DNA from 4 places in the Aminobacter sp. Piv2-1 genome. Region 3 is predicted to be linked to each of the others. Evidence: riboswitches for the same ligand, from Rfam matches in the RefSeq annotation. Region 3 holds a riboswitch; each other region holds the start of a gene.
What was found. A riboswitch is a leader RNA that binds a small molecule or an ion and turns the genes downstream of it on or off. The one in region 3 is predicted to bind cobalamin.
Positions count from the first base shown of each region.

Region 1 (5,472 bases), on a different contig from region 3:
TAGGGCCGAGCACGAAGGCGCGGCCCGGTGGCACCAGCGACGCGATGCGCGGCAAGAGGATCTGCGTGCCCGGCGCCGGCACCACGTTGGCTGCCGACGGCGCGCCATAGGCCGTCGCCGCCACCGCCGAAAGGTCACGCGCCCTTCCAGGCTCCGGCAGGCGCGACAAGGCTGTGGCGGGCAGGTCGAAAAGCGGATAGGAGTGCGGATTGATCCCGGTCGAAAGGTCGACGAACGGCTCGGGCGCTCCCGGAAACAGCGCCCTCGCCCGCTCCAGGCTGCCGCCGTGATCGACCGTCCCAGTCCTTCGTCCTGCAAGAAGCGTCATGTCTTTTCCGCTTGCCTTCCTGTCGCTTCTGGTTGAACTCGGCCTCGGCTATCCGGACCGGCTTGTGCGCAAGATCGGCCATCCGGTCATCTGGATCGGACAGCTGATATCCTTTCTCGACAAGAGCCTCAACCACGCCACCGATACCGACGCCATGCGCCGCATCTGGGGCGTGGCCGCCCTCGTCGTCATCGTTGCCGTTCCCGCCGCCACGGCATTCGCCATCGAGCGCCTGTTCGGTCTCCTGCCCTTCGGCATTCTCTTGACCGCGATCGCGGCGAGCAGCCTCGTCGCCCAGCGCAGCCTCGGCATCCACGTCCGCGCCGTGGCCGACGCGCTCGACAGCGGCGGTCTTGCCGCCGGCCGCAAGGCCGTATCCCAGATCGTCGGACGCGACCCGGAACGCCTCGACGAAGCCGGCGTCAGCCGTGCCGCCATCGAAAGCCTGGCCGAGAATTTTTCCGACGGCATCACCGCGCCCGCCTTCTGGCTGGCCGTCCTCGGCTTTGCCGGTGGCGCCGCCTACAAGGCTGCCAACACCGCCGATTCGATGATCGGCCACCGCACCAAGCGCCACGAGGCCTTCGGCTGGGCGGCCGCCCGCTTCGACGACCTCATCAACCTGCCGGCATCGCGCCTGACGGCCTTGGCAATCGTGCTCGCCGCCTTCGCAGTTCCAGGCGCGGACCCGAAGGCTGCCTGGCACGCGGTCTGGCGCGATGCGAAGCAGCACCGTTCGCCCAATGCCGGCTGGCCTGAGGCCGCCATGGCGGGCGCGCTGGGCCTGGCGCTCGCCGGCCCGCGCAGCTATGGCGGCGTGATGGTCGACGACACCTTCATGGGCGCCGGCGGCCGGCGCGAAGCCAATGCCTCGGACATCCGTGCAGCCTTGCGTCTCTATTGGACGGCCGATGCCATTCTAGTCGGCACGATCGGACTGGTCGGATTGGCCATGTGGTTCTGAAGGCGCCCTGCCGGTCAGAACTCGATCCCCTTCTGCGCCTTCACGCCCGCCGAGAAGTGGTGCTTGGTGGCACCCATTTCGGTGACGAGATCGGCCGCCTCCACCAGCGCCGGCTTGGCATTGCGGCCGGTAACGACGACATGTAGCCCTTCGCGCCGGCCCTTGAGGGCCTCAACCACAGCGTCCAGGTCGAGATAGTCATAGCGAAGCGCGATGTTGAGTTCATCGAGTACGACGAGCGAAATGCTCGGATCGGCAAGCAATTCTTGCGCCTTCGCCCATGCCGCCTCGGCAGCGGCGATGTCGCGCTTGATGTCCTGCGTTTCCCAGGTGAAGCCCTCGCCCATCGTATGCCAGACGACGCGGTCGCCGAAGGTCGCGAAAGCGTCCTGCTCGCCCGAATGCCAGGCGCCCTTGATGAACTGCACCACGCCGACCCGGTGGCCGTAGCCGAGCATGCGCAGCGCCAGTCCGAAGGCCGCCGTCGACTTGCCCTTGCCAGGCCCGGTGTTGACGATCAAAAGGCCCTTCTCGACGATGGTCTTTCCTGCCACTTCGGCGTCCTGCACCGCCTTGCGCTTGGCCATCTTGGCGCGGTGCCGCTCGGCTTTCTGGTCGTCGATGGTCTTCATGTCACTTCACCCTCATCGGCAGGCCGGCGACCAAGAACAGCACCTCGTCGGCGCCTGCCGCCACCTGTTGATTGAGCCGTCCGGCCGCGTCGCGGAAACGGCGGCCAAGCGCATTGTCCGGCACGATGCCGAGGCCGACCTCGTTGGCGACGACGAACCACGGGCCGCGCGGCCGCGCCAGAAGCCCCGCAAGGCTCGAACTTTCGACCTCGACGTCATGGTCAGCGAGCATGTGGTTGGAAAGCCAGAGGGTCAGGCAATCGACCAGCACCGTCGCACCGTCCGGGACGCTGCCGAGGGCGCCAGTGAGGTCCAGCGGCGCATCGATCGTATGCCATCCCGCGCCGCGCCGGGCGCGATGGATGTCGATGCGCTCGCGCATCTCCTCGTCATAGGCTTGCGCCGTGGCGATATAGGTCCACGGCGCGGGATGCTGGGTCGCGAGGCGCTCGGCATGCGCGCTCTTGCCGGAGCGCGCCCCGCCGAGCAGGAAGGTCAGCTTCTCAGGCAAGATGCCCGCGCAACGCTTCGCCCCGCTCACCCATGAAGCGGCCGCGCACGAAGCCTGCAACGGCACCGAGGACGACCCAGAACACGAGGTTCGATATCGTGGTGGCGACGACGAAACTGCGGTGCAGATCCACCGGGATCGGCGTCTCGTGGCTTGCCGGCTGCGGTGCGCCCACGACATGCGGCGCGACGATCAGGGCGACGCCCAGGATGGCGAGCGGCAGCGACTTGCGGAATGCGATGAGTGCGAGGCCCGCGGCGGTGGCGAGCACCGTGAGCGTCCACCAGACCTGGCGGTCGCCGAGGTCGGCGGCCGGCATTGCCGGCAGTTCCGGCGGCAGTCCCAGGCCGGGCGCGAGCGTGAACACGGCGAATCCGGCAAAGCCCCAGAACACACCCTGGCGCCAGTTGGCGATGCCACCGGCAAACTCGGAGGCCGCGACCAGGATCAGCGCGAAGGCCACGCCGCTCACCACGTTTGCAAGCGCCGTATAGGCGAAACGTTCGAAACCGTCGGCCGGCGCCCAGGCCTCCGCCTCGGGCTCCTGCGGTGGTGTCGCAGCCTGGGCGTCGGCGGCCGGGGCGGACATTTCGGTCCCGGCGGCAGGCGCCGCCATCTGGTCATGACCGCCGGCGTTCTCGTAGGTCTCCGCCTTGAAGATCAGCGGATCGGTCGAATAGGTCTGAAGCGCGGCAAGGATCACGCCGGCCAATAGGCCGCTGATCGCCGCGATGAACACGACGTTGCGAAAGACAGACATGTCGGAAGACCTTCGTCAGTGGCAGGGAAAGCCCATCGAGTGGCGGTAGTCGTGGGCGGCGTTGTGCACCACTTCCATCTGCGAGAAACCGAGGAACCCGACGAAGAACAGGCCAAGCAGTGCCGCCATGGCAAGCTGCATGTTGCGCGACTGGGCAGAAACGCCGGCGCCGATTGCGGAAGAAACAGTCGTCATGTCGATGTCCTTTCGCCCTCCACCCGAGGGCACAGAGTTCATTTCCCGTCGCCGGCAGGTCTCCTGGCTTGCGGATCGACACCCTTCCCCGCCTTCCCGAAGCAAGCTTCAGTGGCCTTTGGGGAGAGCTAACCGCACACAGTTGCGGGGGCAGCCGCGGCTTCGGGCAAAAAACGCCCTCACCGCATTCCCTCTTGATTCCAAACGGAACCGACGATGGCGGCAACTATAGAAACAAAAGCCGGGGGCGGCAAACCAAATTCCGACGCCGGGAGACGCGAATGCGGCGTCGGCCCTTTAGGCTCTCGCCGCGATCCGCTCGGCGACCAGATGCTGCAGGCGCCACAGATGCCGGTCGTGGATCGCCCGCTGCTCAAGGTTTTTCACGACATTGTACAGGTAGTCGGCGGCAGAGCCCCAGTGGCCGCAGCTCGTGGCGATGCGTTCCACCACTTCGTCCTCGGAAATGCCGCCGGCATAGGCGCGCCCCTTGCGGTTGGCGACGAAGCCGAGCGCGACAAGCGGCCCTTCCTCTGTGGAGAGCTTCAGCCAGCGCGGCGTGTAGGTCGACGGCTTGAGCGTCATCTCGCGCCGGAACAGCTTGTCCAGTTGCTGGCGGCGGTCGCCATCCATGAGCCGCAGCGCCACCCCCTTGCACTGGCCGCCTCTGTCCATGGCCATCATGAGCCCGGGCTGGGCCTTGGTGGCCCGCCAGCGGGTCATGTTCACACAGAACGAACGGTGCCAGCCGCGCACCAGCGCCACCTTCTCCTCGGTGTGCTCCACCTCCGGCTTCCAGATCAGCGACCCGTAGGCGAAGAGCCACAGCGGCCCGTCGTCCGGTCGGGCGGCCATGGTCTCCTCGATCATCCGGGCATAATCGTCTTCGCCGAGATGCTGCGCGGCAGGATCCGGCCCCTCGTCGACAACGTCACGATGGCAGCGCGCCACCAGTTCTTCCGTCAGCGACATGATGCGCCCCGTCATGGTCACCTCTTGCTACGCCCGGAATTCAATCCCTTCCGGAGAGAATTCAAAATCGCACAACCGTCAGCGCCTGCTCGGCAAGGTCGAGATGGCGGCCGTTTTCGTCGCCTGACGAGCCGAAATCGAACACAGCCACGCTGCCAGCACCGGCGTGACGGTAGCCGAATGCCAGCGCCCCGGATACAAGCTCCAGGCAGGCGTCACCCTTCAATATCCAGGTGCTGCGTCCGATGGCCGCGATTGATGCGCCATTCGCAGAAACTCTGTGCATCGGCCGCAACTCTACTCACTACCGCCTAGTTTAAACCATTATAGTACTGCATTGGCGCAAGAACGTTCCAGACCGCAAAAGTGATATCCATGACGACCCAACTGTCCGCCGACCTGGCTCCGGCCCGCTCGAAACGCATCTCGACAATCGACATCGTCCGCGGCGTCGCCTTCGTCGCCATGGCGATCTACCACTTCGCCTGGGATCTGGAGTTCTTCGGCTACATGGATCCAGGCACGACCGCCTATGGCGGCTGGAAGATATTCGCGCGCTCCATCGCCTCCAGCTTCCTCTTTCTTGTCGGTGTGAGCCTGGTGATGGCTTACACCAGGGGCTTTCATTGGGGCAGGTACTGGCGCCGCCTTGCCATGGTGGCGGCTGCGGCGCTGCTCATCACCGTGGCGACATGGTTCGCCATGCCGAACACGTTCATCTTCTTCGGCATCCTGCATCAGATCACACTCGCCAGCGTGCTCGGCCTCGCCTTCCTGCGCCTGCCGCCCCTGCTGACCCTGGTCATCGCCGTACTGGTCATCGCCGCCCCCCAGTTCCTGCGCGCGGATATCTTCAACCACCCGGCGCTGTGGTGGGTCGGCCTGTCGACCGTCGTCCCCCGCTCGAACGACTACGTGCCGCTGTTTCCGTGGTTCGGCGCGGTCCTGGCAGGCATGGGCGTCGCCGGGCTTGCACAGAGGGCCGGCCTGTTCGAGAAGCTCGCAGCATTTCAGGCAGGCGCCTGGTCACGGCCGCTGACCTTCGTCGGCCGCCACGGCCTCGCCGCCTATCTCATCCACCAGCCGGTGCTGATTTCGCTGGTCTGGGCC
Region 1 is NZ_JARKMU010000010.1:7,444-12,915, reverse strand. Features, by position in the region: gene cobD (threonine-phosphate decarboxylase CobD) at 1-328, opposite strand, end outside; gene cbiB (adenosylcobinamide-phosphate synthase CbiB) at 327-1,292, shown strand; gene cobO (cob(I)yrinic acid a,c-diamide adenosyltransferase) at 1,307-1,924, opposite strand; gene cobU (bifunctional adenosylcobinamide kinase/adenosylcobinamide-phosphate guanylyltransferase) at 1,926-2,435, opposite strand; gene AmiPiv_RS18070 (CbtA family protein) at 2,428-3,195, opposite strand; gene AmiPiv_RS18065 (CbtB domain-containing protein) at 3,211-3,390, opposite strand; cobalamin riboswitch at 3,427-3,620, opposite strand; gene AmiPiv_RS18060 (gamma-glutamylcyclotransferase) at 3,688-4,377, opposite strand; gene AmiPiv_RS18055 (hypothetical protein) at 4,424-4,648, opposite strand; gene AmiPiv_RS18050 (heparan-alpha-glucosaminide N-acetyltransferase) at 4,738-5,472, shown strand, end outside.
Region 1: another riboswitch for cobalamin. It lies ahead of AmiPiv_RS18065 (CbtB domain-containing protein); the one in region 3 lies ahead of bluB (5,6-dimethylbenzimidazole synthase).

Region 2 (5,472 bases), 200 kb from region 3:
GGCGCCCGAGGAGACGCCGAGCAGATGCGGATCGGCGAGCGGATTGCGCGTCACCGACTGCAGTGCCGCGCCCACGACCGCGAGCGAGGCGCCGACCGTCGCGCCGAGGATGACCCGCGGCGCGCGCACGTCCCAGACGATGTTCTCGCGGCCGCTCGACCAGAAGACCTCGATACTGCCCGGCACGAGCTTGTTGGCGATCACGCCCCAGACCGCGTCGAGCGGAATCGCCACCGATCCCACGCCGATCGCGACAAGCATTGTGACCGCCAGCAGTGCCGTCAGCGCCGCGACCAGCGCCGGCATGGCATGGATCAGCACATGGCGGGGGCCCTTGACGAAATTCCGGTGCGACACGGTCAGTCGGCCCGGAAGGCTTCGGCCAGGCGCTTGATCGCCGCGATGTTGCGCGGGCCGGGCGTGGCCTCGACATATTCGAGCACGACGAAGCGGTTGTTCCTCACCGCCGCAATGTCCTTGAAGGCCGGGTTGGAGCGCATGAACGCGATCTTCTGCTCGGCCGTCACCTCGCCGTAGTTGACGATGACGACGACGTCCGGATTGCGCTCGATCACCGGTTCCCAGCCGATCTCGGCCCAGTTGGCCTCGACGTCGTCGGCGATGTTGCTGCCGCCGGCCGCCTCGATCATCGCGGTCGGGATGGCGTAGCGGCCCGCCGTGAACGGCTTCTGCTCGCCGGAATCGTAGATGAATACCTTCACCGGCCTGTCGAGCCGAGGCAGCTTGGCCTGGAAGTCGGCGAGTTCCTGCTTGTAGCCTGCCACCAGGGCCTCGGCCTTGTCGCGCACTCCGAAGATCGTGCCGAGGTTGAGGAGGTCGACATACATGTCGTCCATCGACGACTTTTCCCGCTTCATGACGTGGATGCAGCTCTCCGTCAGCTCGTAGACGGCGATGCCGAAGGGGGCCAGCGTGTCGGGGGTCACGGCGCCGCCGACGTTCATGCCGTAGTTCCAGCCGGCGAAGTAGAAATCGGCGTCGGCGCCGAGCAGGATCTCCTTGCTCGGATATTGCGGCGCGAGTTCCGGCAACTGGCCGATGTCCTTGCGAATGGTCGCGTCGATCTTGTTCCAGCCCGAAATGCCGGAGTAGCCGACCATGCGGTCGGCAAGGCCGAGGGTCAGCATCATCTCGGTCAGGTTGATGTCGTTGGACACCGCCCGCTGCGGCGGGGCGGCGAAGGTCACGTCGCGGTTGCAGCTCCTGACCGTGACCGGAAAGTCATCCGCCTGGGCGGCGGTGGTCGCGAAGAGCGCGGCGGCAAGAATCGTCAGGCGCATGGATGCTCCTTGGCTGGCGGGTTCAGCGTTCGAGATGGAAGGAAAAGCGCGGCCGGCCGGTGACCGGGTGGTCGTCGAGGGTGGCGCCCACGGCGAAGTTCTCGCGGATGCGCTCAGGCGTGAGGATGTCGGCCGGCCTGCCGCAGGCAACCGCGCGGCCGCCGTCCATGACCAGCACGCGGTCCGCATAGGCCGAGGCGAGCGCCAGGTCGTGCAGCGACACCACCACGGTGCAGCCGAGATTGCGAAGCAGTTCGAGCACTTCGAGCTGATGGCGGATGTCGAGGTGGTTGGTCGGCTCGTCCAGGATCAACAGGTCGGGCCGCTGCACCAGGGCGCGCGCGATCATGGCGCGCTGCTTCTCGCCGCCCGACAGCGAGCCGAAATCGCGCGCGGCGAGCCGGGTGAGGCCGAGCAGCGACAGTGCGGCTTCGACGTCAAGGTAGTCGTCGGCCGCGGCTCCGACGCCAGTGGCGTGCGGGATGAGCCCGAGTTCGACGATCTCGGCCACCGTCAGGCCGAAATCCGACGCCGGCTCCTGGAGCACGGTGGCGATGCGGCGGGCGCAGTCGCGCGGCTTCATCCGCCAGATGTCCTTGCCGTCCAGCCTGACCGCGCCGCCGGTCGGCCGGTGGTAACGGTAGAGGCAGCGCAGCAGGCTCGACTTGCCGGCGCCGTTGGGGCCGACGATGGCCAGAAGCTCCGCCGGCGCGACGCGCACGGTCACCGGCTCGAGGATCGGCTTCGACGCGCGCGGGCCCCATGACAGGCCGTCGAGTTCGAGTAGTGCCGGGGTGGAGCCTACGAGGCGACTAGAGCCGTGGACGCGATCGAGCATGCCCTGTCTCCGTGACGTGGCGGAGGCGGCAGAACGATCCGATCGGCGATCCGAAAAAGGCAGTCGCAATCATCATCATCTCCGCGGCACACCCCGGCCGGTTGAACTCATCCGATGATGGCAGGTCTCCTGGCTTGCGGGTTTCGGCGCCTCGGAGCCTTCCCGGCCTTGCGGCCAGTGGCATTCTTCCGACTTGCTATCCGCTCACAGTTGCGGGGGCAGCCACGGTTTCGCGTCTGGGACGTCTCACCGTGTTCCCATTTAATCCGCTGCCCGAGTCGGGCAGCAGGAACCATCGCTGCCGTGGCTACAGCAACGACGGGTTGCTGACAATCGCTAAAGCGTCATGCCGCCTGCTGAATTGCGTCACGCCGGTCGAGTGCGAAGGAAATGACGGCTACGGCGAAGGCTGACAGGGCGATGGCCGCGCCGACGAAGGGCAGGTCGGCATAGCTCACGCCCATCGAGATTGCCGCCCCGCCGGCCCAGGCGCCGGCGGCATTGCCGGCGTTGAAGGCGCCCTGGTTGAGCGTGGCCGCGAGGTTCGGCGCTTCCGAGGCTGTCTCGACGACGCGCATCTGCATCGGCGGCACGATGACGAAGGTGATGATGCCCCAGAGGAAGACGAGCAGAATCGCGGCCGGCGCCGAATAGCTGAGGCCGGCGAAGGCGACGTGGATCGAGGCCATCACAACCAGTGCGCCGATGGCCGTCGGCATCAGCTTCCAGTCGGCCAGCTTGCCGCCGATGATGTTGCCGATGGTCATGCCGCCGCCGAACAAAAGCAGGATCCAGGTGACGGACTCGACTGACAGGCCGGTGACATCGGTCAGGATCGGCTTGATGTAGGTGAAGACGGCAAACAGGCTGCCCGAGGCGAGCGCCGAGATGATCATGGCGAGCCAGACCTGCAGCTTGCCCAGCACCTTGACCTCGCCAGCAACGCCACCCTTGCCGGGAGGGGCAACACCCGCCGGCACGAGCCAGGCGATGGCCGCGACCGAGATCAGGCCGATGACGACGACGGCGTAGAAGGTCATGCGCCAGCCGAAGGCTTCGCCGAGCGCCGTGCCGCCGGGCACGCCGAGGATGTTGGCAAGCGTCAGGCCGGCGAACATCAGGGCGATCGCGCTGGCGCGCTTGTTGGCCGGCACAAGGCTTGCCGCCACCACCGAGCCGATGCCGAAGAAGGCGCCATGGCCGAAGGCGGTGATGACGCGGGCGATCATCAGCGTCCAGTAGGTGGGGGCGATGGCGCAGAGCAGATTGCCGAGCACGAACATCATGGCGAGGCCGATCAACACCGGCTTGCGCGGCAGTCTCGCCGTGCCGACGGCGATGATCGGGGCGCCGATGACCACGCCCAGCGCATAGCCGGTGACGAGCAGCCCCGCCGCCGGGATCGACACGCCGAGGTCGGCTGCGACCTCAGGCAACAGCCCCATGATCACGAATTCGGTGGTACCGATGCAAAAGGATGCAACGGCCAAAGCGAGGATCGGCAAGGGCATGGACGGACTCGGGGGAGCTGAAACGATTTAAATCTACATTTTCCTCATGTCGGCCCCTGCACAAGCAGCATTGCTGCATCGCAGCAATGCGCGCCGCGCATGGCAGGCATTCGGGAGGTGCAGTCCGGGCGCGGTCAGGACTGCTGCGTCAGGTCGCGGCGCAGGAATTCGACCGCGGTGTTACCGGCCTGCGGGTTGCGCAGGACGCCGGTCATCGGCGTGCTCACCTTCGTCTACCCCGTGGTCGCCATCATCATCGACTGGGCGATCTACGGCCATCCGATCGGCGTCGCCCAGGGAGTGGGCATGGTCCTGATCGCGGTCGCGACGCTCGGCTCGGCTGGCGCCTGCCGGTTCGGCGGACCAGAGCGGCTTTCGCAGGCCAGAAATGAGAAAGGGGCGCTCGAGGCGCCCCTTCCGATGTCGATGCGCTCAGGGTTGCGCCATCTGGCCGCGCAAACCGTGTGTCCGGACAGCGGAACAATGGCCTTGCGACGGAGAGCGATGGAGATCAGCGGGCGGGGCCGATTGTTTCGACTATCCCGTCGGCAGCCGATTTTAGCGTGGCGGGATCAACGCCCAAGGCACGGAGTGCACGCGGCGCCACACCCTGCGACATTCCCGCGACGATGCCGACGACATGGGCGCCGAGCAATGGGGCATGGTGTTTCCGGGTTGCTGCCAACTCCTGCATGACTGCCTGCCCGGAGGGTGCCGCTTGATATGCGCCGGGATTTGCCGAAATCGACGTTTCATGCGGTGCATCCGCTGTCAGACCGAGCGACCGAAGGGCATCGCCATATTGCCGTTCGATCGCGGCTTGCAGGGCGTCTGGCTCCACTCCTACTCGCTCAAAGGCGAGACGAGCCGTGCCGTCCGGAAGATCGAGGGCGGCCAACAGAAAATGTTCGGCCCCCGGCTCCCGTTGCTGATCGTGCAAGGCATGGGCTTCCGCCCGCTCGCAGAGACGCTTGATAATGTTCATGTCGTCGAGCTTTGATTTGATGCCTTTGAACATCGAGTTCCCCTTATGCGGAGCTGTCGCTCTCCGCCACGTCCGAAAGTCGCTTATGGGCGGCCTGCTTGGTGATCCCGAGTGCTTGGGCAATCCTCGACCACGACCAACCTTGCTGCAGGGCCGATCGCACGGCCTCGCGTTCGATCCTGTCCGCCAATCGGCGCAAAGCGACGACAGCAGCCAAGGCTTCATCGGGATCGGTCGGGATGGTGATTTTAGCCAGGTCATCCATGCGTCAACCTTAGTTGACGATCGACGCACCGTCAACAAAAGTTGACGGTGCGTTTGTTATCAGCTTTTTACACGGATCTCGCGCCCAGACGATGCCCTGGAGAACTCAGTTCTGCTTGGGCAGCTTGTAGGCGACGATGTAGTCGCCGCGGTCGGGCGACTGGCGCGCGCCGCCGGCGGAGATCACCACATACTGGGTTCCGCTTTCCGGCGACACGAAGGTCATCGGCGTCGACTGCGCGCCGACGGGCATGCGGCCCTTCCACAGCTCCTTGCCGGTCTCCACGTCGAGGGCGCGCAGGTAGTAGTCCTGCGTGCCGGCGTAGAAGACGATGCCACCGGAGGTGGCGATCGGGCCACCCAGCGTCGGCATGCCGATCGGGATCTGCAGACCCGTCTTCATGCCCAGCGGGCCGGTATCCTCCAGCGTGCCGGCCGGAACCTGCCAGACGATCTGACGGGTCTTCAGGTCGATGCCGGTGAAGGTGCCGTAGGGCGGCTGGTGGCAGGGGACGCCGAGCGGCGACATGAAGCCGTTCTTCAGCGCGCCATAGGGCGTGCCCTTCTGCTGAG
Region 2 is NZ_JARKMU010000003.1:411,248-416,719, forward strand. Features, by position in the region: gene AmiPiv_RS08180 (FecCD family ABC transporter permease) at 1-306, opposite strand, end outside; gene AmiPiv_RS08185 (ABC transporter substrate-binding protein) at 360-1,301, opposite strand; gene AmiPiv_RS08190 (ABC transporter ATP-binding protein) at 1,324-2,139, opposite strand; cobalamin riboswitch at 2,242-2,451, opposite strand; gene AmiPiv_RS08195 (MFS transporter) at 2,484-3,650, opposite strand; gene AmiPiv_RS08200 (Clp protease N-terminal domain-containing protein) at 4,162-4,668, opposite strand; gene AmiPiv_RS08205 (hypothetical protein) at 4,679-4,900, opposite strand; gene AmiPiv_RS08210 (membrane-bound PQQ-dependent dehydrogenase, glucose/quinate/shikimate family) at 5,006-5,472, opposite strand, start outside.
Region 2: another riboswitch for cobalamin. It lies ahead of AmiPiv_RS08190 (ABC transporter ATP-binding protein); the one in region 3 lies ahead of bluB (5,6-dimethylbenzimidazole synthase).

Region 3 (5,472 bases):
TGGGACGGCCGAAGGGTGCGCGCATCTGCGCCTTGCTGGCGACAGCGAGCGTGGCGGCCGTGGCGTGTCTCCTTCCCGCCCAGGCACAGGAAGCCGGCCTGCGCGGCGCGGTCAGCGAAACCCAGGTCAGGGACGCGCTGATGTGGCGCAAGCGCCCGGCCGTGCAGCCGGCAGCAGCTGCCCAGGACCAGAACCAAGACACCTATCAGCCCGCGAGCCCCGGGGCCATTCCCGACCAGCCCGCCGGTGAGACGGCCGACATCTTCAGCGAGCCGCCGAACGCCAATCCGGCCTCCGCCTCGACCTATGCCCTGCCCCCGACCACCGCCCGGCAGCGCGCCGAGGCGGCCCGCAGGCGCCTCGCCGCGGGCGCGGCAGCGCGCCCGTCGCAGCAGGGCGGGCTGGATGCGCCGGCCGAGCCGGACGGCGAGGTGACCACCGGTTCGGTGCGCCAGGGCACGGTCGATTCCGACCTTGCCCCGACGAGCGGCTCGGAGGCACGGCGCCAGGCCGCGATTGAGGGACGCTACGTGCCGCGCGACGACTATCCGTTCGCGGCACCCGGCATCCGCGTCGGCACGTTCGTGCTGCGGCCCAGCCTGGAACAGGGCGTGACGGCGACGTCGAACGCCGATTCGAGCGCCAACGGCAGGTCGGCCGTGCTTTCGGAAACCGCGCTTCGCCTCAACGCCGTCTCCGACTGGGCGCGCCACTCGGCGACGATCGACGCCTATGGCACCTTCCGCAAGTCCGTCTCCGGACAGGAACTCGAGGAGGCCACGGGCGGCATCGACGGGCGGCTCGAACTCGAACTGATGGACGGTTTCCGCGCCATCGGCACGCTCGGCTACAATGTCAGGCCGGAATCGGCGACGTCGCCGGTGGTGATCGAGGACACGGTCTCGCAGCCGTTGCGGCGCACGCTCGACGGCAGCCTTGGCCTGGAGAAGGACGTGGGTAAGCTGCGCCTTGCGGTGACAGGCGAAGCGACCAACGAGCGGTTCGACGACGCCGAACTGTCCGGTGGGGGCACGCTGTCGCAGGAGGACAGGAATTCCACGCTCTATGCCGGCCGCCTTCGCGCCGGCTATGAAGTTTCGCCCGCCCTGATCCCCTTCGGCGAGGTCGAATTCGGCCGCCGCGTCTACGACCTCAGATTCGACACGGCCGGTTTCGAGCGTTCGTCGAATCGTGTCGGCGCGCGCGCCGGCGTCGAGATCGACATGGGCGAGAAATTCGGCGGCGAGGTTTCGGCGGGCTGGATCGCCGAGGATTTCGACGACGACCGCCTGGACACGATTTCCGCAGCCACGCTGGCGGCCGACCTTCGCTGGTCGCCGATCCGCGGCACCATCGTCAGCCTCACCGGCACGACGGTCGTGGAAGGCTCGACGACGCCCGGCCAGAGCGGTTCGGTGCTCTATTCCGGGCGCCTCGCGGTCGAACGCCAGATGCGGGCCAACCTGACCGGCTTTGCCGCGGTCGGCACCGGCTGGCGCGACTATGCCGGATCGGACGACCGCGAGCTGACGCTCACCGCGGAAGCCGGGCTGACCTGGTGGCTCAACCGCTACGCCGGCCTGACCGGCCGCCTCAGGCACGAGTCCCTAGACAGCACGCTCGCCGGCCGCGACAGCAGGACCAACAGCGTGTTCGTCGGGCTGAGGGTCCAGCGCTAGAGCAATTCCAGGAAAAGTGCGCAGCGGTTTTCCGTCCGGAATTGCGCAAAAACAAAGAGATAGAGCGTTTCCGCAATTCGAAGAAAAGCGGAAATGATCTAGGAACTCCCGGCGCCCGACAGCGTCGAAACGGCGGCCTTCAGCACGTCCTCGCCCGCACCGGAATAGACCTCGCTCATGATGAGATCGGCGAGCGGCAGGCGGCTTGCCCAGCCATGCCGCTCCAGGTCCGGCCGCGCGGCGAACTCCGACACGCGGCCGACGCACAGGTAGGCCACCGGCGTGACGTGCTCGGGGATGCCGAGCAGCCGCTTCAGCGCCTCACGGTCGAGGATGCTGACCCATCCGACGCCGATGCCCTCGGCGCGGGCCGCCAGCCAGAAGTTCTGCACCGCGCAGACCGTGCTGTAGAGGTCCATCTCGGGATTGTGCCAGCGACCGAGCGGCGAATGCCGCGACCGGCTGCGGTCGCAGGTCACGACCAGATTGAGCGGCGTTTCCGAGATGCCTTCGAGCTTGAGCTTGCGGTAGAGCGCCTGCCGCTCTTCGGCGATGTGCGGCAATTCCTGCCCGCGCGCGGCGAGGAAGAGGTCGCGCACCTGCTCCCTGCGGCCGGGGTCGCGGATGACGATGAAGTTCCACGGCTGCATGAAGCCGACCGAGGGCGCGTGATGGGCCGCCATCAGCAGGCGCCCCAGCTGGGCGTCCTCGATCGGATCGGACAGGAAATGGCTGCGCACGTCGCGGCGCGTGAAGATGGCGCGGTAGACGGCATCCTGCGCTGCCGCATCGAAACAGCCCGTATCGGCATGGGTATGGTCGGTCGGCATCGCGTGTCCCCTGGCGAGCATATCGGTTTCCGCCGCCTGACCATGCGGTGGACGATTTCTGCCGGGCCGGTCTTCTGGCTCGAGTTCAACCCGCTTCCGGCGCCTTCCCGTCCTGCGGACAGTGGCCTTTGCCGATGCGGTCCCTCTTACAGCGTTGGGCACGCCACGGATTTGCACCGTGTTCCCGATTCTCCCGCATCGCTGCGGGCACCTGGCAGGACATGTCTACACGGCGCTGAGGCCGAAAACCACCGCTCCGCGCGTCCGAATCTGACGCGCGGGCGACATTCATGGGGAAGCTCAGCGACCCGGCTTCATCTCGCCGAGCAGGCTTTCGATGACGTCCGCCATGCGCTCGTTGATATCGGCGCGCGACAGCGCGAAGGCGACGTTTGCCTCGACGAAGCCCTCCGGCGAACCGCAGTCGAAGGTGCGGCCGCGATAGTGGTAGCCGTAGAAGGACTGCTGCTTCTCGAGTTTGAGCATCGCATCGGTGAGCTGGATCTCGTCGCCCGCCCCGCGCTCCTGGTTGGCGAGGATGCCGAAGATCTCCGGCTGCAGGATGTAGCGGCCGTTGATGAAGAGGTTCGACGGCGCCGTGCCGGGCTTCGGCTTCTCGACCATGCCGTCGATGCGGAAACCGGTATGGACGGTTTCGCCCTTGCCGACGATGCCGTATTTGTGCGCCTCGGCGGGATCGCATTCCTGCACGGCGATGATGTTGTTGCCGGTCTCGTTGTAGAGCTCGACCATCTCGCGCATGCAGCTTTTCTCGGACTGCATGATCATGTCGGGCAGAAGCAGCGCGAACGGCTCGTTGCCGACGAGCTCGCGCGCGCACCAGACCGCGTGGCCGAGACCGAGCGGCACCTGCTGGCGGGTGAACGAGGTCTGGCCCGGCGCCGGCTGCAAGCGCTGCAGCCTTTCCAGCTGTTCGCCCTTGCCGCGCTGGGCGAGCGTGTCGTAGAGCTCGAACTGGACGTCGAAATGGTCCTCGATGACCGCCTTGTTGCGGCCGGTGACGAAGATGAAGTGCTCGATGCCCGCTTCGCGCGCCTCGTCGACGACGTACTGGATCACCGGCTTGTCGACGACGGTCAGCATTTCCTTCGGTATCGACTTGGTGGCGGGCAGGAAGCGCGTGCCCAGACCTGCGACAGGAAATACTGCCTTGCGAACTCGTTTCATGGCTGTTCGTCCGATGGTTGCATGTACCGGGCGTGGACACTGTCACGCCCCAATTGATGAATACTGAATGCGTTCACATATTCGGGGACGGCGGGCAAGACCAGCGATCACGCGAACTTGATCGAGTTGACTGGCCCTGGACAATTCGGCAGGCGGCTTTTCGTTCCCCCGGAGGACTATGGTAAACTGATTGATAACCGGCTTCGGCGATGAATCGACTTTCTGATCTCTCCAAGGAGGAAAGAATGCCTCTTCACAAGACCGCCCGAGCCCTCGCCAGCGCCGCCGCAATCGCCGGTATTTCGTTCGCGCTTTTGCTGCCTGCCGGTCCCGCCGCCGCCGAGCCGGGGTTCCAGCGCTGGGTGGCGAGCTTCCGTTCGGTCGCGGCCGACAACGGCATTTCCGGTTCGACCTACGACCGCGCCTTCCGCGGCATCACCTCCGCCGATGCCGAAGTGCTGGAAAAGGCGCGCTTCCAGCCCGAATTCACCGCCCCGGTGTGGGACTATTTCGACAACCGCGTGCATGACCAGTCGATCGCCACCGGCCGCGAGATGGCGCGCAAGTGGAAGCCCTGGCTCGACCGCATCGAGGCGGCCTACGGCGTCGACCGCTATGTGCTGTTGGCCATCTGGTCGATGGAATCCAACTATGGCGAGATCCTCAAGAACGACAAGGTGATGCGCAACGTGGTGCGCTCGCTGGCGACGCTTGCCTATGGCGACCAGCGCCGCGCCAAATACGCCCGCACCCAGCTCATCGCCGCCCTCAAGATCCTGCAGCGCGGCGACATCAAGGAAAGCAACCTGATGGGCTCCTGGGCCGGCGCCATGGGCCATACCCAGTTCATCCCGACCAGCTACCAGGCCTATGCGGTCGACGCCGACGGCAACGGCCGCCGCGACATCTGGAATTCGGTGCCCGACGCGCTCGCTACCGCCGCCAACCTGCTCAAGAAGAACGGCTGGCAGGCCGGCAGGACCTGGGGCTACGAGGTGGTGCTGCCCGAGGGCCGCAAGTTCCCCAGCGGTTCGGCGACGCTGGACAAGTGGGCCTCGCTCGGCGTCGAGCGCGCCAACGGCAAGGCCTTCAGGCGCGGCTCGGACGTCGCGACGCTGAAGGTGCCGGACGGCCGCCAGGGGCCGGCCTTCCTGATGACCAAGAACTTCCAGGTGATCAAGCGCTACAACAACGCCGACAAATACGCCCTCGCGGTCGGCCTGCTTGCCGACGAGATCGCCGGATATGGCGGGCTGGTGCAGGACTGGAGCCGCCCGTTCACCAAGCTCTCCTTCGCCGAGAAGCAGGAACTGCAGCAGCGGCTGTCGGAGAGCGGCTATTACGACGGCAAGGCCGACGGCAAGATCGGCGAAGGCTCGCGCTCGGCCATCAAGGCGTTCCAGGCGCAGCTGGGCTTGACGCAGGACGGCCATCCGAGCATGGAAGTGCTCAAGAAGCTGAGGCAGAATTAGCCTGCGGAGGTCGTGCTTGGCATCGATGCGTCGCCCGAACACCATCGTTCTGCGCCTGACGATGCCAGCAGTCGCGATGGCGGTCGCACTGACCGCCATTTCCGTGCCCTCCCCGGCCCTCGCCCAGGAGGGCATATTGCGGCGCTGGTCGCTGCGTGACCTGTTCCTGCCGCGCCGCGAGCCGCGCGTCGACCCCTACATCTACGAGGAACCGCAGGTCCGGCCGCGCAAGACCATTCGCAAGGCGCCGCGCAAGCCCAAGGCGGCTGCAGTGAGCAAGCCGGCCGAACCGGCCGTGCCGGT
Region 3 is NZ_JARKMU010000003.1:209,899-215,370, reverse strand. Features, by position in the region: gene AmiPiv_RS07225 (outer membrane beta-barrel protein) at 1-1,679, shown strand, start outside; gene bluB (5,6-dimethylbenzimidazole synthase) at 1,778-2,530, opposite strand; cobalamin riboswitch at 2,557-2,739, opposite strand; gene galU (UTP--glucose-1-phosphate uridylyltransferase GalU) at 2,810-3,697, opposite strand; gene AmiPiv_RS07210 (lytic murein transglycosylase) at 3,943-5,169, shown strand; gene AmiPiv_RS07205 (SGNH/GDSL hydrolase family protein) at 5,186-5,472, shown strand, end outside.

Region 4 (5,472 bases), on a different contig from region 3:
GCGCGTGCTCGACCGCACCGGCCTGTTCCAGATTGATTCGGTCAGCGCCATCGTACGCGCCCACTACATGCCGCTCTATTCGCGACTCGGCCCCTATCCGATGGCGCTGCTCGACGACGCCATGCAGCCGAAGAAGCGCATGCTGTTCGAATATTGGGCGCACGAGGCGTCGCTGCTGCCGCTCGAGACCTTTCCGCTGATGCGCTGGCGCATGGAGCAGGCCGATACGGAAATGTACTCGGGCCTGGCGAAGTTCGGCCGCGAGCACCGAGGCCACATCGAGGAGATCTACCGGGAGGTCGTCGACCGCGGACCGATCGCGGCGTCCGATATCGAAGGGGCAAAAGGCTCGGGCGGCTGGTGGGGCTGGAGCCGCGAGAAGCATGCCTTCGAATGGCTGTTCTGGGCGGGCCGCATCACCACCCATTCCCGCCGCGGCTTCGAGCGGCTCTACGACCTGCCCGAACGCGTCCTGCCCGCCGAGATATTCAACCGCCCTGCCCTGCCGGCCGCCGACGCGCATCGCGAACTCCTCAGGATTTCCGCCCGCGCCCACGGCGTCGCAACAGCCATCTGCCTGCGCGACTACTTTCGCCTGTCGCCAGCGAATATGAAGGGCCGGCTGGAAGAGCTGGTCGAGATGGGCGAACTTGTCCCGGTGCGGGTCGAAGGCTGGAACCGGCAGGCCTTCCTCCACGCCGGCGCGCGTGTCCCTCGCAGGCTCCGTGCCCGCGCCCTGCTCGCGCCGTTCGACCCGCTGGTGTTCGAACGCAGCCGCGCCGAACAGCTCTTCGACTTCCGCTATCGCATCGAGATCTACACCCCGGCGGACAAGCGCCAGTATGGCTACTACGTCCTGCCGTTCCTGCTCGGCGAGCGCATCGTCGCCCGCGTCGACCTCAAGGCCGACCGGCCTGCCCGCGTGCTGCGCGTGCAGGCTGCCTATTCGGAGCCATGCGCCCCGCCAGAAACCGCGGCCGAGCTACACGAAGAACTCAAGCAGATGCGCGACTGGCTCGGCCTCGAACGCATCGAGGTGACGCCCGCCGGCGACCTAGGGCCGGCGTTGGCAGCTATTGAGACGGGGTGACTCTGCCAGATTTTCAATAGCTCAGCCGCGGAGCGATTCACGCGCTTCCATCAAAGCAAATCCGAGAAGATTTTCTCCGCCCCACTGCAGCGGATTGCTGGCGCGTACATCCTCGGCGGCAAGGCCAATGCCCCACACAGGATCGACAGGGCTAGCCTCGACCAATATGGCGCTGCCCGTCGAGAGCAAAAAGTCGCGCAGTGCCAAGTTCTGTCCGAATTTGTGCTTGCTTCCCTCGGTAACGATACGGGCCTTCTCACGATCCCATATGGCCGGGTCAAATCCACGCACCCCCCTGCCGAATTGCTTTGCCTGCTTCGGACTTTCGGCCGCTAGTATCTTGGATGCAGTCTCTTGGTCTCCGAACAGACGAGCCTTTTCGGCCATCATCCAGTGTTCGGCGCTCGGATAGCGTAGGCCATTCATCTCAAACGAAGCTGGCCACCATTGACTTAGGCAAGATGAGGTAATTCTACCGTCCCTGGACGGTTGATGCCCCCAGAAGAACAAGAACTGAAGACTCGCCTTGGCGCGATAAGCATCTTCCAGTTGAGAGCGGTTGCGATACATTCTTGCATTTGAAAATGCCGGCAGCGCTTGTCAACCGCCATGCGCGCCCTTTCTCGATCAGACTCCTGCGACGGCATCTGTCGCTCCGCCGCGTTGACTCCACCCCTCGCTACCGCCTAAATCGCCAGTCGACGGTCCTCCGCCCGCAAAGGCGGAAGCTAAGAGGGAATGCGGTGCGGCTTTTTCGGCCAACTCCGCGGCTGTCCCCGCAACTGTGAGCGAAGAGCCGAGCCCGAAGACCACTGGGATTTCCCGGGAAGGCGGGCCAAGGCGACGATCCGCAAGCCAGGAGACCTGCCGTCTAAGTTTTTGATCCGAAAGCCTGGCGGGTGTCCCAGGCAAGGAGCCTGGATTTGGACTTCGACGACAATTCTCCGGTCGCACCATCGGACGCATCCTGCGATGCAGCCGACGCGCGCGCCTGTGATGTAACCATCCTCGTCTGCTCCTCCTGCCGCGACGAAACCGGCTCGGACGCCCATCCCCGCGCCGGCGCCAGGCTTGCCGAGAACACGCGCATGGCTGCCGGCAACGACATCTCCGTGCGCAGCGTCGAATGCCTCGGCAACTGCAAGCGCCGCCTGAGCGCGGCACTGATCCGCGACGGCTCCTGGAGCTACGTCTTCGGCGACCTCAGAATTTCCTCGGGCGAAGACCTTGTCACCGGGGCAAGACTCTTCGCCACCTCGACCGACGGCCTCATCCCCTGGCGCGGTCGTCCCGACAGCCTCAAGCGCGGCCTCGTCGCCCGCATTCCCCCGCTCAATCTGACCAAGGAAGAAAAATGACCGCCTCCGTCGAACGCGTCCCCTGCACCGTCGTCACCGGGTTTCTCGGCGCCGGCAAGACCACCCTGCTGCGCAACATCCTGGAGAATGCAAAGGGCAAGCGCCTCGCCATCATCGTCAACGAGTTCGGCGACGTCGGCATCGACGGCGAGATCTTGAAGGGCTGCGGCATCGACGCCTGCCCGGAGGAGAACATCGTCGAGTTGGCCAATGGCTGCATCTGCTGCACCGTGGCCGACGACTTCGTGCCGGCCCTCGACCAGATCCTGTCGCGCTCGCCGAAGGTCGACCACATCCTGATCGAGACCTCGGGCCTCGCTCTCCCCAAGCCGCTGGTCCAGGCCTTCCAGTGGCCGACGGTGAAGAGCCGCGTCACGGTCGATGGCGTCATTGCCGTCGTCGACGGTCCGGCCCTCGCCGACGGCAAGGTCGCCTCCGACATGGAAGCGCTCGCCGCCCAGCGCAGCGCCGATGATTCGCTCGACCACGACGACCCGGTCGAGGAAGTGTTCGAGGATCAGGTCGCCTGCGCCGACCTCATCATCCTGTCCAAGTCCGACCTGCTCGACGAGGCCGGCCACGCCCGCGCCAGCGCCATCGTTGGCGAGCATCTCGCCCGCGCCGTCAAGATCGTGCCCTCGTCGATGGGCAAGGTCGACCCGTCGGTGCTGCTCGGCCTCGGCCTCGCCGTCGAGGACGACATCGAGAACCGCAAGACCCATCACGACGGCGCCTTCGACCACGAGCACGACGATTTCGACACCTTCGTCATCGAAATCCCCTCGATCGTCAGCCCCGAAGAACTGGCCAAGCGCGTCGCTACCGCCGCCGAGGAAGAAAACGTGCTGCGCGTAAAGGGCTTCGTAGACGTCGGCGGCAAGCCGATGCGCCTGCTCGTCCAGGCGGTCGGCCCGCGCGTCAACCACTACTACGACCGCGCCTGGACTGCCGAAGACGACCGTCGCTCGCGCCTCGTGGTCATCGGCCTCAAGGGCCTCGACCGCCCGGCCATCGAGCGCATCCTGGTGGGCTAACCGAATGCGAAGCTTGCCCCCTCATCCGGCCGCTTCGCGGCCACCTTCTCCCCGCTGGGGAGAAGAGTACGCTGGCACCGCCAATGCTGCTCCTCTCCCCTCGGGGAGAGGTGGCGAGCGTAGCGAGCCGGTGAGGGGGCGACCTCGCACAGCCTTCCGAGGGGCGCGCTGATGCACATCCTCACCACCACATCCGCCTCGCTCGACGACCTGATCGAGCCGGTCGACCTCAGGCAGAAGCCTGCGGATGTGGTGGCGCTGTCCTTCACCGACAGCGACCTCGCGGGCCTCGCCAACGCCTGGAAGGCGGATGCGGCAAACCTGCCGCCGATGCGGCTGGCCAACCTGCGCGACCTCCGCCACCCCATGTCCGTCGACCTCTGGATCGACAGCGTGGCATGCCACGCCAAGGTCATCCTCGTCCGCATCCTCGGCGGCCACGACTGGTGGCGCTACGGCTGCGACCGCCTCGCCGCCCTTGCACGCGAAAAAGGCATCGCGCTGGCGCTGCTACCCGGCGAAAGCCACGACGAGGATTTGCGGCTGATCGAAGCCTCGACGCTGCCGCGCGACGAACTCGACGCCCTGCTCGGATATTTCCGCGAAGGCGGCCCCGAGAACATGAAAACGCTGGTCGCGCGGCTGGCAGGCCTGGCGGGTGGCAAAAGCACGGCTTCAGCGCCGGTGTCGGTGCCGAAGGCCGGGTTTTATGATCCCGACCACGGCATTGTCGATGATTTGGAGACCTTTTTAGCGGGTTGGGACAGCGCTTCTTCGCGCCCCCCTCTGTCCTGCCGGACATCTCCCCCACAAGGGGGGAGATCACCTGTCATCGACCGCGGCGTGCATCCAGCAACGCCACCAATCAGCGAAATCGCCGACGATTGGCCAATCTCCCCCCTTGTGGGGGAGATGTCCGGCAGGACAGAGGGGGGTGCGAAGGATCGCGACGCTGAAAACGCCTCCATCGTCCCCATCCTCTTCTACCGCTCGATGCTTCTGGCCGCCGACGTCGCCCCCATCGACGCATTGGTCGAAGCGCTCCTCGCTCAAGGCATGCGCCCTGCCCCGATCTTCGTATCGAGCCTCAAGGACAATGACTCGCTCGCCTTCGTCGAGGCAGCTCTTGCCGAACTGAACCCCTCGGCCATCGTCACCGCGACCGCCTTCGCTGCAGGCGCCGAGCCCGGCGCGGAGACACTGTTCGACCGCGCCGGCGTTCCGGTGTTCCAGGTCATCGTCGCCACCACCCGCCGCGAGGCCTGGGAGGGCAGCCCGCGCGGTCTCGCGCCCGCCGACCTCGCCATGCATGTGGTGATGCCCGAACTCGACGGCCGCATCCTCGCCGGCGCCATCTCGTTCAAGGCAGAGAGCGAGGTCGACCCCGCCCTCGGCTTCCGCGCCTTCGCTAACCGGCCCGAACCCGACCGCGTCGAACAGGTCGCCCGCCGCATCGCCGCACATCTTAGGCTGCGCGAGACGCCGCGTCATGAGCGCAAGCTCGCGATCCTCATCCCCGACTATCCCAGCGCGCCAGGCCGCACCGGCTATGCCGTCGGCCTCGACGTGCCATCCAGCGTGCTCGCCATGCTGCACGACCTGAAGGCTACCAGGTACGATGTTGAATCGATTCCGGAATCGCCGCGGGAACTGCTGGACCTGATCGAGACCGGCCGACATGGGCTTTCGCTCGACGACTACGTGGCGATGTTTGCGGAACTGCCGGCAGAAGCCCGGGACGCGGTCGAAGCTGCCTGGGGACTGCCCGAGGACGAAGCTGAACGCGCAAGCAAGCGCTCTACGTTGCCCCCCTCTGTCCTGCCGGACATCTCCCCCGCAAGGGGGGAGATCAGGCTGTCATCTACGCCGTTGCCAATCGCCAACGTTGCAGAACGAGCGGTCGCGCTGGAGCTGCCAATCTCCCCCCTTGCGGGGGAGATGTCCGGCAGGACAGAGGGGGGCAACGTAGAGCGCGATACCTCCGCGTACG
Region 4 is NZ_JARKMU010000009.1:207,215-212,686, reverse strand. Features, by position in the region: gene AmiPiv_RS17885 (winged helix-turn-helix domain-containing protein) at 1-1,090, shown strand, start outside; gene AmiPiv_RS17880 (NADAR family protein) at 1,112-1,660, opposite strand; cobalamin riboswitch at 1,776-1,976, shown strand; gene AmiPiv_RS17875 (DUF1636 family protein) at 2,014-2,448, shown strand; gene cobW (cobalamin biosynthesis protein CobW) at 2,445-3,482, shown strand; gene AmiPiv_RS17865 (cobaltochelatase subunit CobN) at 3,654-5,472, shown strand, end outside.
Region 4: another riboswitch for cobalamin. It lies ahead of AmiPiv_RS17875 (DUF1636 family protein); the one in region 3 lies ahead of bluB (5,6-dimethylbenzimidazole synthase).